DNA from 2 places in the Sphingomonas sp. S2-65 genome. Region 1 is predicted to be linked to the other one. Evidence: riboswitches for the same ligand, from Rfam matches in the RefSeq annotation. Region 1 holds a riboswitch; the other holds the start of a gene.
What was found. A riboswitch is a leader RNA that binds a small molecule or an ion and turns the genes downstream of it on or off. The one in region 1 is predicted to bind cobalamin.

Region 1 (7,108 bases):
CACGCGACGCCGTCCACCTTCGGCAGGCGGGCGAGCACCGTCAGCGGCTGCCAGTCGCTCGCCTCGTTCTCGCGGACCAGCCGGAACCGCAGCGGCCCGAACGCCGAAGGCCCTAGCGTGGACGGATCGAACGTGGCGACCAGCACGTCCGTCCCCTGCAATTGAAGGCCGGCTCCGGCGGTCAGGCGAACCGGCTGCCCTCCTGCCCCGGCAATCTCCACCGCGTCGTTCGCTGACAGGCTGCCGCCGGTCGCGCGAAGCGAAAACACCATCCGCGAGGTGTCCGGAAGCATCTCCTCGGGCGCGGCGATGCGGCGGGCTGCGGCCGCATCCTTGGCAACCACGCTCTTGCCGATCAGCGCGACCCGGACCCGCGGAGCACGGACCGTCACCGGCAGGGTGAGCGACCGCCCGTCGCTCAGCGTGACGCGGGCATTTGCCTCGCCGGGCGCCGGCGCATCCCCCTCGCCCGCCAGCCGCAGCCGGTCGGCATCGCCTTCGCGGGTCAGTCCATCGGGCTTGAGCGCAAGCCCGCCAATCTGGATGCCCGCGACCAGATCCAGCCGCTGGCCGCTCAGCGTCGCCCAGCGGTCGCCGGCATGCAGCGTCAGTTCGGAGACCTTGCTCGCCTGGCGATAGGCGCGCAGCGTCAGCGTGGCGGGCGCCGTCTGGCCGATCTGCCGGATCTCCAGCGTCACGTCGCCGGCGCGCGCATCCTTGAGCGGCAGGGTGAGCGCCAGGCCCTTGTCGCCATCGGCAACGAATGGCACCGGCTGTGCGGCGGCGTCGCCGATCCGCATGGTGACGCTCGACACACAGGCCGGGGCCGAGCCCATCAGGGCCAACGCATTCTCGCGGCCGACAACCAGGCTGGTTGCTTCCTCCCGCGGTTTCCAGGCTTCGCCGGTTGGAAACTGAAGCTTGAAGACGGGACCGGAAAACGTCTGATAGCCCCATAGGCCCTGCAAGCGCCCCTCGACACTTCCGGTCAGCCCGCTCAAGGCGCTCTTGAGGATGAAGCCGCCGCGCTCTGCACGCGCTTCGACCGGCACTTCGGCACCGTTCACGCGCAGCACCATGTTGCGGGCATATTCGGTCGAATAGATCAGCGGCGCGCCCTCGACGGCCAGCACCAGGTTCGGGTTGGCGCCGCAGATCGGGGCGTCGCTGGTGGCGCGCAGCCGCGGCGGACTGTCGCTGCCGATCGCCGGCATCGATGCCACCAGCACCGACTTGGGTTTCGCGAATGAGGGGGCGCTGTTCAGCACCAGCGACACCCGCTCGCCGTCGCGCAGGCTGAGCGCTGGCAGATAATTGAACTGCGGGTTGCTGAACGCCCCGAACACGCGCGCAATGTCGCGGACCACGGCGATATAGGGGCTGTAATAGCCCAGGCCACCTTCGCGGGTGTAGCTGAGCTGCAGCGCCAGGTCGGTCGGCGCGCCGGCCAACGTCTCGGCTACCGAACTGCTGTGCACGTCGGCCAGGACCAGCGATTCACGATCTTCGAGCAGGCACGCCGCCTGGAACTCGACGACCTTGGCGAGACAGTCTGCGTTGAGCTTGATCGCCAGGCTGCGCGCCAGCGTCGGCGCCAGGGTCTTGAGGAACTCCGGGTGGCTGTTTTCCTGTGCGCGGATCGCAGCGATGAAGGCATTGAGCCGCGACCGGTCGAGCGACGCCTGGTTGATCGACTGCGTCGCCCGGACGAACTCGCCGGGCTTGCCGCGCACCGCGTCCTCGATCGTGCCGGACGCGCCGCCGGTTTCGGGGATCAGGAACAGGATCAGTTGCTTCGCGCCCGCCGGGACGGTGAGCGAAAGCGCGCGATCCTTGTCCTTTTTCTTCCAGGTTTCGGCGGAATTGATCCATTTTTTGGGCGGCGGATTGGTCGCGCCGCTCAAAAACGCGGATACCAGCAGGAAGCGCGCGCGCTGATCGTCGGGCAATTCGGCCTGGACGGCGATCCGGTCGCCGGCCGCCAGGTCGGGCACTTGTGCGATCGGCAACGTCACGCCGGCGCGGGTGACGGTCATGCGCAGGCCTGGCCCGGGCAGGTCGAAAGGTGCAGGATCAGCGGCTTGGGCGGGATAGCTCACAATCGGTGCGAGGCTCAGCGCCAAGCCCGCGCCGCTCCGCAACAGGCGCGGCAGGATGGTTGCCAGGGTCATGCCTCCCCTAATGCTTGATCCCCCCGATGGATCAAGTGCCCGAACCATGCGAAGCGCCGAAACAACCTCCTCACCGTCAACAAGAGCGTCATGAAAACCCAAATGGAAGTACTCGCCCCCGGGCTGATCGTGTCTGCGGCGCGGTCCGGCGCCGGCAAGACGGTGGTGACCGCCGGCCTGCAGCGCGCCTTCGCCCGGGCGGGCGTGGCGGTCGCCGGAGTGAAGTGCGGCCCGGACTATATCGATCCCGCCTTCCACGCCGCCGCCACCGGACGCGCATCGGTAAACCTCGACGGCTTCGCACTCGCGCCGCCGGTTCTCGCGGGGCTGGCCGCCGAAGCGGCGCGGCGTGCTTCGCTGATAATCGGCGAAGGGGCGATGGGGCTCTATGACGGGCTTGCCACCCCCACGCGCTCGGGCAGCAGCGCCAGCGTCGCCCGCGCGCTGGGCTGGCCGGTGCTGCTTGTCCTAGACGCGAGCGGCGCGGCGCAGAGCGTGGCGGCGGTAGCGCTGGGGCTGGCCAGAATGCCGGATGCCCCCCGTATCGCCGGGGCGATCGCCAATCGCGTGGCAAGCGACCGGCATCGCCGCATGGTGGAAGCGGGTTTCGCGGCGACGGGAATCCCGGTGCTCGGCATGATTCCCACCGATCCCCGCCTTGCGCTACCCTCCCGACACCTGGGGCTGGTACAGGCAAGCGAGACAGCTGAACTGGCGGCGCGGCTGGACGGCTTCGCCGACGTGGTCGAGGCGCATTGCGACCTTCACGCGATCCGCGCGGCCGCCGCAACGACTGCGGACGCGCCGCTCCAGCCCACGACGATCCGCCCGCCCGGACAGCGTATCGCCTTGGCGCAGGATGCGGCCTTCGCCTTCATGTACCCGCACCTGCTGGACGCATGGCACCGGGAAGGCGCAGAGATACTCCCCTTCTCCCCCCTGGCCGATGAAGCGCCACGGGAGGATTGCGACGCGTGTTGGCTGCCCGGCGGCTATCCCGAACTGAACGCCGGCAAACTGGCAAGCAACGTCCGCTTCCTGAAGGGACTTCGCCACTTTGCCGAGACGCGGCCGGTGCATGGAGAGTGCGGCGGCTATATGGTGCTGGGTCGAGCGCTGACCGACGCTGCGGGCACGGTGCACGCGATGGCCGGCCTCCTGCCGGTCGAGACGAGCTTCGCGGCGCGCAAGCTGCATCTCGGCTATCGGCGAGCGACATGGACCGACACGATGCCCTTTGCCGATGCAGGCGCGCGCTGCTGGGGCCATGAATATCACCACGCGACGATCTGCGGCGGCGAACCTGGCAGCTTGGCGGCGATGACCGACGGCGAGGCAAATGTCCTGCCGCCGGCCGGCCACAGGCGAGGTTTCGTTACCGGCACCTTCTTCCACGTCATCGGCTGACGGGCATCCGTCGTGCGCAACGATCCAGAGCGCCGAGCGTCTTCGACAGCGAGACAGTGAGTTGAGGGATCGACGACGATGGATGGGAATATGGGACCTAACGATCCGCGGGCGCGCAGGGGCATGGGCTGGATTGCCGCGCTCGTCCTGGCGATCATCCTGGCAATCTTCGTGGGATACAACGTGTACTATGCTGCAACGGCGGGCTGATTAACCGGTCGCTCCCCTCAAACCTCGGATATTTCCTCTCCCCTGACCGTATGTCAAAGTGCGGACTTGGCGGTTCGCCCAAGATAAAGGAGAGGAACATGAACACCAGCTACGAGAAGCAGAAAAAGCTGCATTTCGAAGTGACTAACGTCGGGCTGCGCGCGCACGCAACCGCCGTCGGACTGGTGCAGCTGTGCATCGAGCTGCAGCGTGCCAAGGTGCTGGACGAACCGGCGCTCGACCGCATCAAGACAGCGATCGCCGATGAAGTGTCAGTCGCAGCGCCGCGTGCGATTTCCTGCATGGACTATCGGCGCGACATCAAGGCTCGCCTGGATCGACTATTCGCCGGCGAGCAGGAACTCGGGTCGGCAGAAGCGCTGGCTTTCGGAGCAAAAGCGGAGGCTTGAACGGCCCATTGCGAGGTCAGTTCGCCCCGAAATGGGCCGGGGTATCGGTGATCAAACCGCGGCGGCTGCTCCTGTTCAGGGATCCCGTTGACCGAGCGTGGCGACGCGCCTAGAGGCGCGATCGCGACAGGTTCCCCGAGAGGGGATGAAAAGGGAACGGGAAAACCCCGGCTGCCCCTGCAACTGTAAGCGGCGAGCCGCCGCGCCACATGCCATTGGGTCGCGAGACCTGAGAAGGCGGCGCGGACCGGCATTGACCCGTGAGCCAGGAGACCTGCCTGACGCAGTCGTCCTTCGTCCGGCCAGGGTGCGCCGAGCGGACGGGAACGGTTCGATCCGCCAGCGTGCGGAGCGGCCCAGCCCAGCGTGACGATATCGCCGACCTGCGTGTGCGCGGGGGCGGAGGCGCGTGCCCTCCCCTTCGTGTCGCAAGCGGGCCTTCGAACGTCATGAGGGGTTGTTCCGTTGATCAAGTTTACGCCGCTTTTCGTCCTGTTGCTTTCCACCACCGCGCTGGCGCAGGAAGCGCCGCGCCCCGATGCCGCCGCGGCTGCGCCCGAGGGCGACACCGTCATCGTCACGGCCACCCGCAGCGAGACTCCGATCGACCGGGTTCCGGCGTCGGTCACCGTGCTCGACAAGGCGGCGGTCGACCGTAACCAGGATTTGGGCGTGGCCGAGCTGCTGCTGCGCACGCCGGGCGTCACGCTGTCGCGCAATGGCGGCTATGGCACCAATACCAGCCTGCGCATCCGCGGCGCCGAATCCGACCAGACCGTGGTGGTGATCGACGGCGTCAAGCTCAACGACCCGTCCTCGGCGGGCGGCGGCTATAATTTCGCCAATCTGCTGGTCGGCGACGCGGCGCGGATCGAAGTGCTTCGCGGGCCGCAATCGATCCTGTGGGGCAGCCAGGCGATCGGCGGGGTGGTCAACATCGTCACGCCGCTGGCGACGCGCGAGCTGGAAGGCAGCTTCGACGTCGAGGCCGGATCGCGCGAGACGGTGAGCGGCCGCGCGGCGCTGGGCGGGCGCACCGGACCGCTGGCCTGGCGGGTGGGCGCGCAGACGTTCAGCACACAGGGCATCTCGGCGCTGGCCCCGGCCTTTGGCGGGCGCGACCTGGACGGCTATTCGAACCAGAGCGTGCAGGGACGCGCGGTGCTCGACATCGCCGGCGGCGTGAGCGCCGACGTGCGCGGCTATTATTCGCATGGCCGGACCGAGCTGGATTCGACGAGCGCCGACACGCGCGATTATTCGCTGAACCGCGAATTCGTCGGCTATGCCGGGCTCAACGTCGACCTGTTCGACGCGCGGCTGCGCAACCGCTTCGCTTATGGCTATACCGACACCGACCGCGACAATTACAACCCCGCGCGGGCGCGGGCGCAGAACTTCGACTCCGCCGGGCGCAACGAGCGGCTGGAATATCAAGGCAGCGTCGCGATCACGAAGGGCTGGAACGGGACTTTCGGCGTGGAGAACGAACGCTCGCGCTTCCGGTCGGTCTCGCCGCCCGCCTCGCTGGCGGCACGGGTGCCCGATCCGGCGCGCGGCCGGGCCGAGATCACCGGCGTCTATGCGCAGCTGAACGCGACGCCGTTCGACGGGCTGACGCTGACCGGCGGGGTGCGCAACGACGACCATAGCCGCTTCGGCAGCCAGACGCTGTTCGCCGGCGGCGCCGTCTGGGCGCTGCCGACCGGCACGATCCTGCGCGCCAATTATGCCGAGGGCTTCAAGGCGCCGACGCTGTACCAGCTCTTTTCCGAATATGGGAACCAGGCGCTGAACCCCGAGGAAGCGAAGGGCTGGGAAGCCGGTGCCGAGCAACGGGTGCTGGGGGGCGCGCTGGCATTCGGCGCGACGTATTTCGAGCGGCGGACGACCAACCAGATCATCTTCAACAGCTGCACCGCGACATCGACCCTGCCCTTGTGCTTCCAGCCGGGATCGACGACGCGGCGATCGGGCTATTACCAGAATGTCGCGCGTGCCTTTGCCCGCGGCGTGGAAGCCGTGGCGCGGGCGCAGATCGGCACCCGGCTGGCGCTGGACGGCAATTACAGCTGGGTCGAATCCGAAGACCGCTCGCCCGGCGCGACCGACGGATTGTGGCTGCCGCGCCGGCCGCGCCACGCCGCCAACGCCTCGGCAACCTACACGCCGGCGCAGGGCTATGCGCTGGGCGTGGCGGCGCGCTGGTCGGGCCGGAGCTTCGACAATGCCGCCAACACGACCGAGCTGGACGGCTACACGCTGGTCGACCTGCGCGCCGAGCTGCCGGTGACCGAGCAGGTCAAGCTGTTCGCCCGCGTCGAGAACCTGTTCGACGAGGAATATCAGACCACCTACCGCTACGGCACGCTGGGACGCAGCGTCTATGCCGGTTTCCGCGGACGTTTCTGAACCATGAAAAGGGAGACGAGCATGACCGAGCTGACTGCATCGCAGCGCGCATCGACGCTGTGGATCATGTTGCTGACCGTGGCGAGCACCGTGACGACGCTGGTCTTCGCCTGCGCCACGCCCTTCCCCGCTTTGGCGGCGTTGACGGCGGTGCATATGCGCCGCGTCGACGGCGTCGCGCTGGCGGCGGCGGCGTGGGTGGTGAGCCAGGCCGTGGGGTTCGGCGTGCTGGGCTATCCGCACACGGCGAGCACGATGCTGTGGGGCGCGGCGATCGGCGTAGGCGCCATCGTCGGCGCACTGGCCGCGCATGAAGCCGCCGCCCGCGTGCCGGGCCCGTTCGTGGCGCGGCTGGCGATCGCCTATCTGGCGGCGTTCGCGGCGTTCAAGCTGGTGATCCTGGCAGTCACGCTGGCCAAGGGCGATCCGTGCACGGCGTTCACCGCCGAAGTGCTCGGGCGCCAATTGGTGCGCAATGCCGCGATCCTGATCGGGCTG
Region 2 (7,108 bases), 930 kb from region 1:
CATCGCGGGAAAGTTGAACGGCGTGATCCCCGCGCCGATGCCCAGCGGCTGGCGCATCGAATAGACGTCGATGCCCGGGCCCGCGCCTTGCGTGTACTCGCCCTTCAGGACGTGGGGGATGCCGCACGCGAATTCGATGACTTCGAGGCCGCGCTGGATGTCGCCCTTGGAGTCGGCGATCACCTTGCCATGCTCGGAGGAAAGGGTGTGAGCGAGCGCGTCCATGTTCGCCTCCACCAGTTCCTTGAAGCGGAACATGACGCGGGCGCGGCGCTGCGGGTTGGTGGCGGCCCAGCCAGGCTGCGCGGCCTGGGCGGCGGCAATGGCGCGGTCGAGATCGGCCTGGGTGCCAAGGCGGACGCGGGCCTGGACCTGGCCGGTATTGGGGTCGAAGACGTCGCCGGTACGGGCAGCGGCGCCGCCTGGGTTGCCGACGATGAAGTGCTCGATCGTGCGCATCAAAACTCTCCTGCGGCGGGCTCGATGACCCGACTCGTCATGTAATTTTATTGCGCAATGGCACAGGGCGTTTCTGTTCTCAAGTTGGGGGACAGAGCCTCGGGCGATGTCGCTGTGGAAGCGCCGCTTCCGTCACGCTTTGCGTGGCACTCCCCCGGGTCGAGCGAGGACAGATTCACGGAGTTCGCCCGATGGGAACGGGGAGAAGGCGGCCTTGCTCGTCTGGGACGACCATGACCTCCACTCCAAAGGCTTCGCGCAGCGGCTGGTGGGCCAGCGAGTCGCGGGCGGTGCCGAAGGCGACGACCTTTCCGTCCTTGAGGAGCAGCACGTCGTCGGCGGCGCGGGCTGCCTGGATGAGGTCGTGCAGGACGATAACCACGCCCATGCCGCCGGCCGCCAGCGCACGAAGCTGGTCGAGCAGGCCGAGCTGGTGCACCGGGTCGAGACTGGCGAGGGGTTCGTCGGCGAGCAGCCAGCGCGGTTCGCCGGCGAGCACGCGCGCGAGGAGGACGCGGGCGCGTTCGCCGCCGGACAGCGCGTGCGTGTCGCGTTCGGCCAGGTGCAGGGTGTCGGTGGCGCCCAAGGCGGCGCCGACGGCGATGGCGTCGGCTTGCGAAGGTCCCGCAAAGGGCGAGCGGTGGGGCAGGCGACCTAGCGTGACGAGTTCGCGGACGGCGACGTTCCAGTGGACGCTCGCATCCTGGGGTAGATAGCCGAGCAGTTGGGCACGTTCGCGCGCCGAGACCCGGTTCAGGTAGCGCTGGCCGAGGCGGACATGGCCGCGGTCGGCCTCGAGCAGACCGGCCATGGAACGGATGAGCGTGCTCTTGCCCGAACCGTTGGGACCCAGGATCGCGGTCACCCGGCCGGGTTGGAAGCGGGCGGTGACACCGGCAAGGACGCGGCGGTTGCCCAGGCTGACGCTCAGGTCGGTTACGCTCAGATCCATGATGCGCGGCGTCCCTTCAGCAGGAGCACGAAGAAGAAGGGCGTACCGATCAGCGCCATCGCGATACCGAGGCGGACTTCCGTCGCACCCGGAGAGAGGCGGACCAGGCTGTCGGCGGCGAGTACCAAAGCTGCGCCGCCCAGCGCACTGGGAAGGAGGAGGACGGAGGGCTTGGCGCCGGTCAAGGGGCGCAGGAGGTGCGGGACGATCAGCCCGACAAAGCCCACCACGCCGGTGACCGCGACCGAAGCGCCGACGGCAAGGCCGGTGCCGAGCACGACGAGCATCTGGAGGCGGCCAAGCCGAACACCGAGCGAGCGGGCGGCGTCTTCGCCCAGGGTGAGCGCGTCGAGCGAGCGGCCGGTGAAGAGAAGGAAGGCGCAGCCTAATAGGATGAGCGGCAGGGCGAGTTGCACTTCGCCGAAGCTGCGGTCGGTGAGCGCCCCCATCAGCCAGTCGATGATCTCCGCGGTCATCCAGGGATTGGGTGCGATCGAGATCAGGAAGGCAGTGAGCGCGCCGGACAGGCTGGCGAGGACGGTGCCGGCGAGGATGAAGGCGACGGCGCCTTGGGCGCGCCAGGCGAGTGTAGCGAGCAGGAGCATCGACGCGCAGGCGAAGAGCATCGCCACGCCGAAGATGGCGAGCGGGGCCGTGGCCGCGAAGAGGACGATCGCTGCGACGGCGCCGAGCGCGGCGGTGGAGGATATTCCCAGCACGGCGGGATCGGCCAGCGGATTGCGGAGATAGCCCTGGAGCACCGCGCCGCTGAGGCCGAGGGCGGCGCCGATGCCCAGGCCGAGGATGGCGCGGGGAAGGCGGAGTTCGGCGATGATCCACCAGCGCGGATCATGGGAGAACCAGGCGTCGAAGGGCACCCATGCCTTGCCGGCCATCAGCGAGCCGGAAAACAGCAACGCCACCAGCAGGAGCAGGCACAGGTTCAGGATGACGCGGTTCATTGGCCGACCTCGCGGCGGATCTGGGACAGGCGTGCCAGGGAGGGCACGATCACCGGCCCGCCGCAATTGACCAGCTCGCGTGGGAAAACGGCCTGGGCGACCTTCGCGCCGCTGCGGCGGACCGCCCATTTTCGGAGCTGGGCGGCGCGCGATCCGGCGTCGCGGCCTTCCTCCTCCGGCGCGATCATCACGCGAGGCGGATCGGCAAGGACATGCTCGATCGGCAGGTAGCCGGTATGGGTGAGGCCGTAATGGACGGCGTGATTGCTGAAGCCGGCCTTTGTCATCATCTCGTCGAGCAAAGTGCTGCCTCCCGTGGCCAGGTTGCCGCCGATCCATAACAAAGCGGTTACAGGCGGAGCGTTCGTCGCGGCCGAGCGGACGGCGGTATCGATCCTGGCGACCATCGCTTCCCCTTTGCCCGGCACGCCAGCGGCAATGGCCAGTTCGCGTATCTGCGCCCTGTTGGCCTCGATCGTCGCTGGTATGTCGAAGTAGAGCGTCTTGAGCCCGGCACGGGCGAAGGCTTCCCGCGTCGCGGGCGCGGTGTAGCTGCTGGCGACGACAAGGGAGGGGCGGAGCGTAATCACTTCCTCGGCAGTGCCGGTGGTTCCCGGGAAGCGTGCCGCAACCTCCGGCCTGAGCGAGCTTGCGCGCGGATCCTTCGAATAGCGGCTGATCGCGGTGATCCGTTCGGGCGCGACCAGTTCGATCAGCATCGCGTCGGCACAGGGGTTGAGCGACACGATCTCGCCGGTGCGGGGCGGGGGCGCCGCGCATCCTGCCAGAGCCAAGCAGAGAAGCGCGGCGCGCCGCATCAGTAGCGGAGCCGGACGCCGGCGAAGGCCGAGCGGCCGTACGTGCCGTAGCCGGAGACGACCTGGTACCGCGCGTCGGTGACGTTCTCGACCCGCCCATATACCGACAGCAACTGGCTGATCGGCAGTTCGGCGCGGACGCTGCCGATCGCGAAGCCGTCGATGCGCGTTCGGTTGCCCGCGTCGTTGAAGCTGTCACCGATCAGGGTGACGGTGCCGCCGAACGACAGGCCGAACCGGAAGCGGTAATCGGCCGAGACGCTGGCGACGTCACGCGGGCGGCGGGCGAGGTCGTTGCCTTCGAACCCGGCCGAGCGGTTCTCGGTGTCGGTGTAGGTGTAGTTGGCGGTGAAGGTCAGTGCGTCGACGGGCTTGAGCGCGAGCTCCACCTCGACACCATCGGCATGCGCGCGGGCGATGTTGGCGTAGACGAAGTCCACCAGGTCGAAATCGATCTGATTGCGGGTGTTGCGGTGGAAATAGGTCACGCCGAGCTTGGCCGCGCCGCCGAGCGCCGACTGCTCGATGCCCACATCCCAGCTCTTCGCGGTTTCGGGCGCCAGGGTATCGGTGCCGTAGAAGGGGGCGAAGAGCTGATACAGCGTCGGCGCCTTGAAGCCTTCGCTGTAGCTCGCGCGCAGCAGCGTGCCTGCAATCGGACGGATCGCAGTGGAGGCGCCCCAGCTGGTGAAGCCGCCGAAGCGGCTGTGATCGTCGTTGCGGACGCCGCCTGTGATCGTGACTTGCTCGACCGGCGTGACGATCGCCTGGCCGAATACACTGGTGATGTCGGCGCGGAAGGTGTCGCTGCCGTCGTAGAAGCGCAGATTCTCCTGCTCGGCACCGAAGGTCAGGCGGACCTGATCGGAGAGTGCCGCGTCGCCGCGATATTCATACCGCTCGCTGCGGCCGCGATAGAGATAGGCCGGCGTGTCGGCGAAGCCGTTCTCAGGGTCGAAATTGTCCCGGTTGATATCGGCGATGGTGAAGGCGATGCGGTTGGAAACCGGGCCGATATCGCCGAACAGGCCGGCATAGCCGTACAGTTCCTGCGTGGTGGCGAACTCGTCGGTGTCTGCGAAGCTGTAGCTCGGTGCCGGGAAGCCATCGAGGTCGACGCGCGAGTCGGCATAATAGCCGCGCAGGTCCGCGCCGAAGCCGGGGGCGAACTCGACGCGCAGGCGGCCGCTCGCATTGTATTGGCGGAAGCCGTCATCCTCGGTGCCGGCCGCTGCCTGCGATATGCCGTCGGTGCGGAGATAGCCGGCGGTGAAGCCGCCCTGGACGCTGTGGGTGCCGCCGGCGATCCCGGCATTGGCCGAGATCTGGTCGGCATAGCCATATTCGGCATTGGCGCGCGCCTTGACCCCGCCGATCGGGCTTTCGGTGACGACGTTCACCACGCCGCCGATCGCCTGGCTGCCCCAGACGACCGAGTTGGCGCCGCGCAGGACTTCGACTCGCTCGATCGAGCTGGTGAGCAGGTTGCCGAAGTCGAACGCGCCGCTTGGCGAGGACGGGTCGTTGACGCGCACGCCGTCGATCAGCACCAGCGTCTGCGCATCGTCGGCGCCGCGGATGCGAACTGCGGTCAGCGCACCGGGCCCGCCGCTGCGGGTCACGTCGACGCTCGCCGTAGTGGCCAGCAAGTCGGAAAGGGCGACGGTCTGCCGCGTCTCGATCGTCTCACGGTCGATTACGGTGACCGCGCGGCCCGTCTCGTCTGCATTTTGCGGCACGCCGCTGGCGACCACGACGACCTGTTCGTCCTCGGGAACCTCGGTCTGGGCGAAAGCGGGAGCCGCTGGCGCGAGCGCCGCGCCGGCGAAAAGGAAAAGCTTGAACGTCTTCACTGCAAGACACCTTCTTATAAGGCCGTCTGCCATGAACATGGCGCGGCGACCCGTTGGGTGTCGCTCACGCGGGGATTTCTCTCCCCGTTCGCCCGGTGCACCCCGCCCGCGCGAAGGAATCGACAAGTGACGGGCAGGTCTCCTGGCTCCCGGGTCTTTGCTTGTTCACGCAGCCTTCCCGGGTTTTCCCAGTGGCATGGTGCGCGTCGCTCGCCGGTTACAGTTGCGGGGGCAGCCTCGGCTTTGCACCGACTTCCCATTTTCATCCCTCTTGCAAGGGACACCCATCACTAAGCGGGGCTCTACGGCCTGCTTGCGGCTGCTGCAACCGCGAAAAACTTGGCTTTGTCTCGGATGTGTAACCAACCGTAAAACCTGTCTTTACCAACCCATGTTCTATGCAGGGCATGTTTTCCGCCGCTCCGTCCTTAGCATTCCCTGCCGCTGCTGCCGACGATTGGCTGTTGCCGTCGGAAATCGATCCTCCCTGGCTGACGATGGAGGATTCTGTGTTCAAGGCCGTGGAAGCTTTCACCGCGGACCCGGATTTGAGAGTGATGCCGGTGCTGGACGGGGCGCGAAGGCCGGTGGGTGCGATCTTCGAGAAGGAAGTGCGCCGGCTGCTGCTGAACCCGTTCGGCCATGCGCTGCTGCGCAACCCAAGCTATGGCCACAGCGTGGCCCGGCACGTGCGGACGTGCCCCGTGGCCGACACGTCGCTCGACATCGGCGCGATGATCGACGCGTATCGGGCGGCCAATGGTTCGGAAGGCATGATCGTGGTGCGTGGCGGGCGGCTGCACGCGGTGATCAACAATCGCCGTCTGGTGCACCTGGCGGCGGAGCATGAGCGCGTCACCGCCAAGCTGCGGATCGCGCGTGCCGAGCGGATCGAGCAGGCGAGCGAGCAGTTCGAGGGGCAGGTGGCGGTCCTTGCGCAGGCGATGCGCGGGCTGGCGATCGAATTGCAGCAGGGCGCGGGGGGCACGGCCGACCGCGCCGTGGAAGTCGGCGATCGTGCGACGGCGGTTGCCGCGGCCGCGTCGCAAACCAGCGACAACATGGCCGAGATCGCCGCGCGCGGCGCTGGCCTTGCCGCGACCCTGACTGCGATAGAACGCGAGTCCAGGGAAGCGAGCGCCGCGGCCGAGGAAGCAGCGGTGCTGGTGCAGTTGGGCAGCGAGCGCACGCGCGAGCTGCTCAATGCCGCCCAGACCATCGACTCGGTGGTGGGGATGATCAGCGACATCGCCCGTCAGGTGAACCTGCTGGCGCTCAACGCGACGATCGAGGCGGCGCGGGCGGGCGAGGCGGGCAGGGGCTTCACCGTCGTCGCCAACGAAGTGAAGCAATTGTCGACGCAGACGGGCCTGGCCGCCGCCAAGGTGGCGAGCCATGTCGGCGATATCCGCAACGGCATCGAGGACGTGGCGGAAGGCCATGACCGCGTCGAGCAGGCGATCGGCACCATGGCGACGATGGCGGCGAGCGTTCGATCGGCAGTGGAGGCACAGGAAGTCGCCACGCGCGGCATCGCCCGCAACGTCGCCGAGGCCGTCGAGGCGGGCGACGGCATTCGTCTGGAGGTCGAGGCCATCGGCGAGTCGTCGCGCCACGCCTCTGCCAGCGCGCGCAGCATGGCGGCGGTCGCGCAGCGGCTGCAGGGTGAAGCGGAAGCGCTTTCCAGCCAGGTCGGCGGATTTCTGGCGGAACTCCGGACCTTGTAGCGGTACCCGGATCTCGCTTCGGCCCTGGAACATTCCCCTTGCCGAGCCGTTTTGGCAGCTTCGGAGGAGGATTACCTGCATGAAGAAGATTCTGGCCCTCGGGCTCTTGCCCGCGCTGGCGCTTGCCGCCTGCAACGGCAATACGGCCGGCAACACGACCGCAAACACCGCCGATGCGGATGTGAGCAATTCGGGCCTGGCGACCGACACGCTGACGCCGGGCAATGAAGCCGACAACGCCCTGATGACCGGCGAGGCGGCGACTCCGTCGCAGAAGTTCGCCAATGATGTTGGCGCGAGCGACTTCTTCGAGATCCAGTCGGGCAAGCTGGCGCAG

Region 2: linked by a shared signal. The riboswitch ahead of LZ586_RS17110 (TonB-dependent receptor plug domain-containing protein) and the one ahead of LZ586_RS03655 (TonB-dependent receptor plug domain-containing protein) in region 1 are both predicted to bind cobalamin.

Annotation. Positions count from the first base shown of each region.
Region 1 covers NZ_CP090953.1:757,426-764,533, forward strand. The annotation lists gene LZ586_RS03640 (hypothetical protein) at 1-2,171, opposite strand, end outside; gene LZ586_RS03645 (cobyrinate a,c-diamide synthase) at 2,274-3,578, shown strand; gene LZ586_RS18100 (hypothetical protein) at 3,657-3,788, shown strand; gene LZ586_RS03650 (hypothetical protein) at 3,887-4,198, shown strand; cobalamin riboswitch at 4,310-4,495, shown strand; gene LZ586_RS03655 (TonB-dependent receptor plug domain-containing protein) at 4,664-6,610, shown strand; gene LZ586_RS03660 (hypothetical protein) at 6,632-7,108, shown strand, end outside.
Region 2 covers NZ_CP090953.1:3,622,426-3,629,533, forward strand. The annotation lists gene LZ586_RS17090 (CoA-acylating methylmalonate-semialdehyde dehydrogenase) at 1-459, opposite strand, end outside; gene LZ586_RS17095 (ABC transporter ATP-binding protein) at 635-1,411, opposite strand; gene LZ586_RS17100 (FecCD family ABC transporter permease) at 1,402-2,373, opposite strand; gene LZ586_RS17105 (ABC transporter substrate-binding protein) at 2,370-3,119, opposite strand; gene LZ586_RS17110 (TonB-dependent receptor plug domain-containing protein) at 3,191-5,044, opposite strand; cobalamin riboswitch at 5,159-5,347, opposite strand; gene LZ586_RS17115 (methyl-accepting chemotaxis protein) at 5,509-6,771, shown strand; gene LZ586_RS17120 (DUF4142 domain-containing protein) at 6,851-7,108, shown strand, end outside.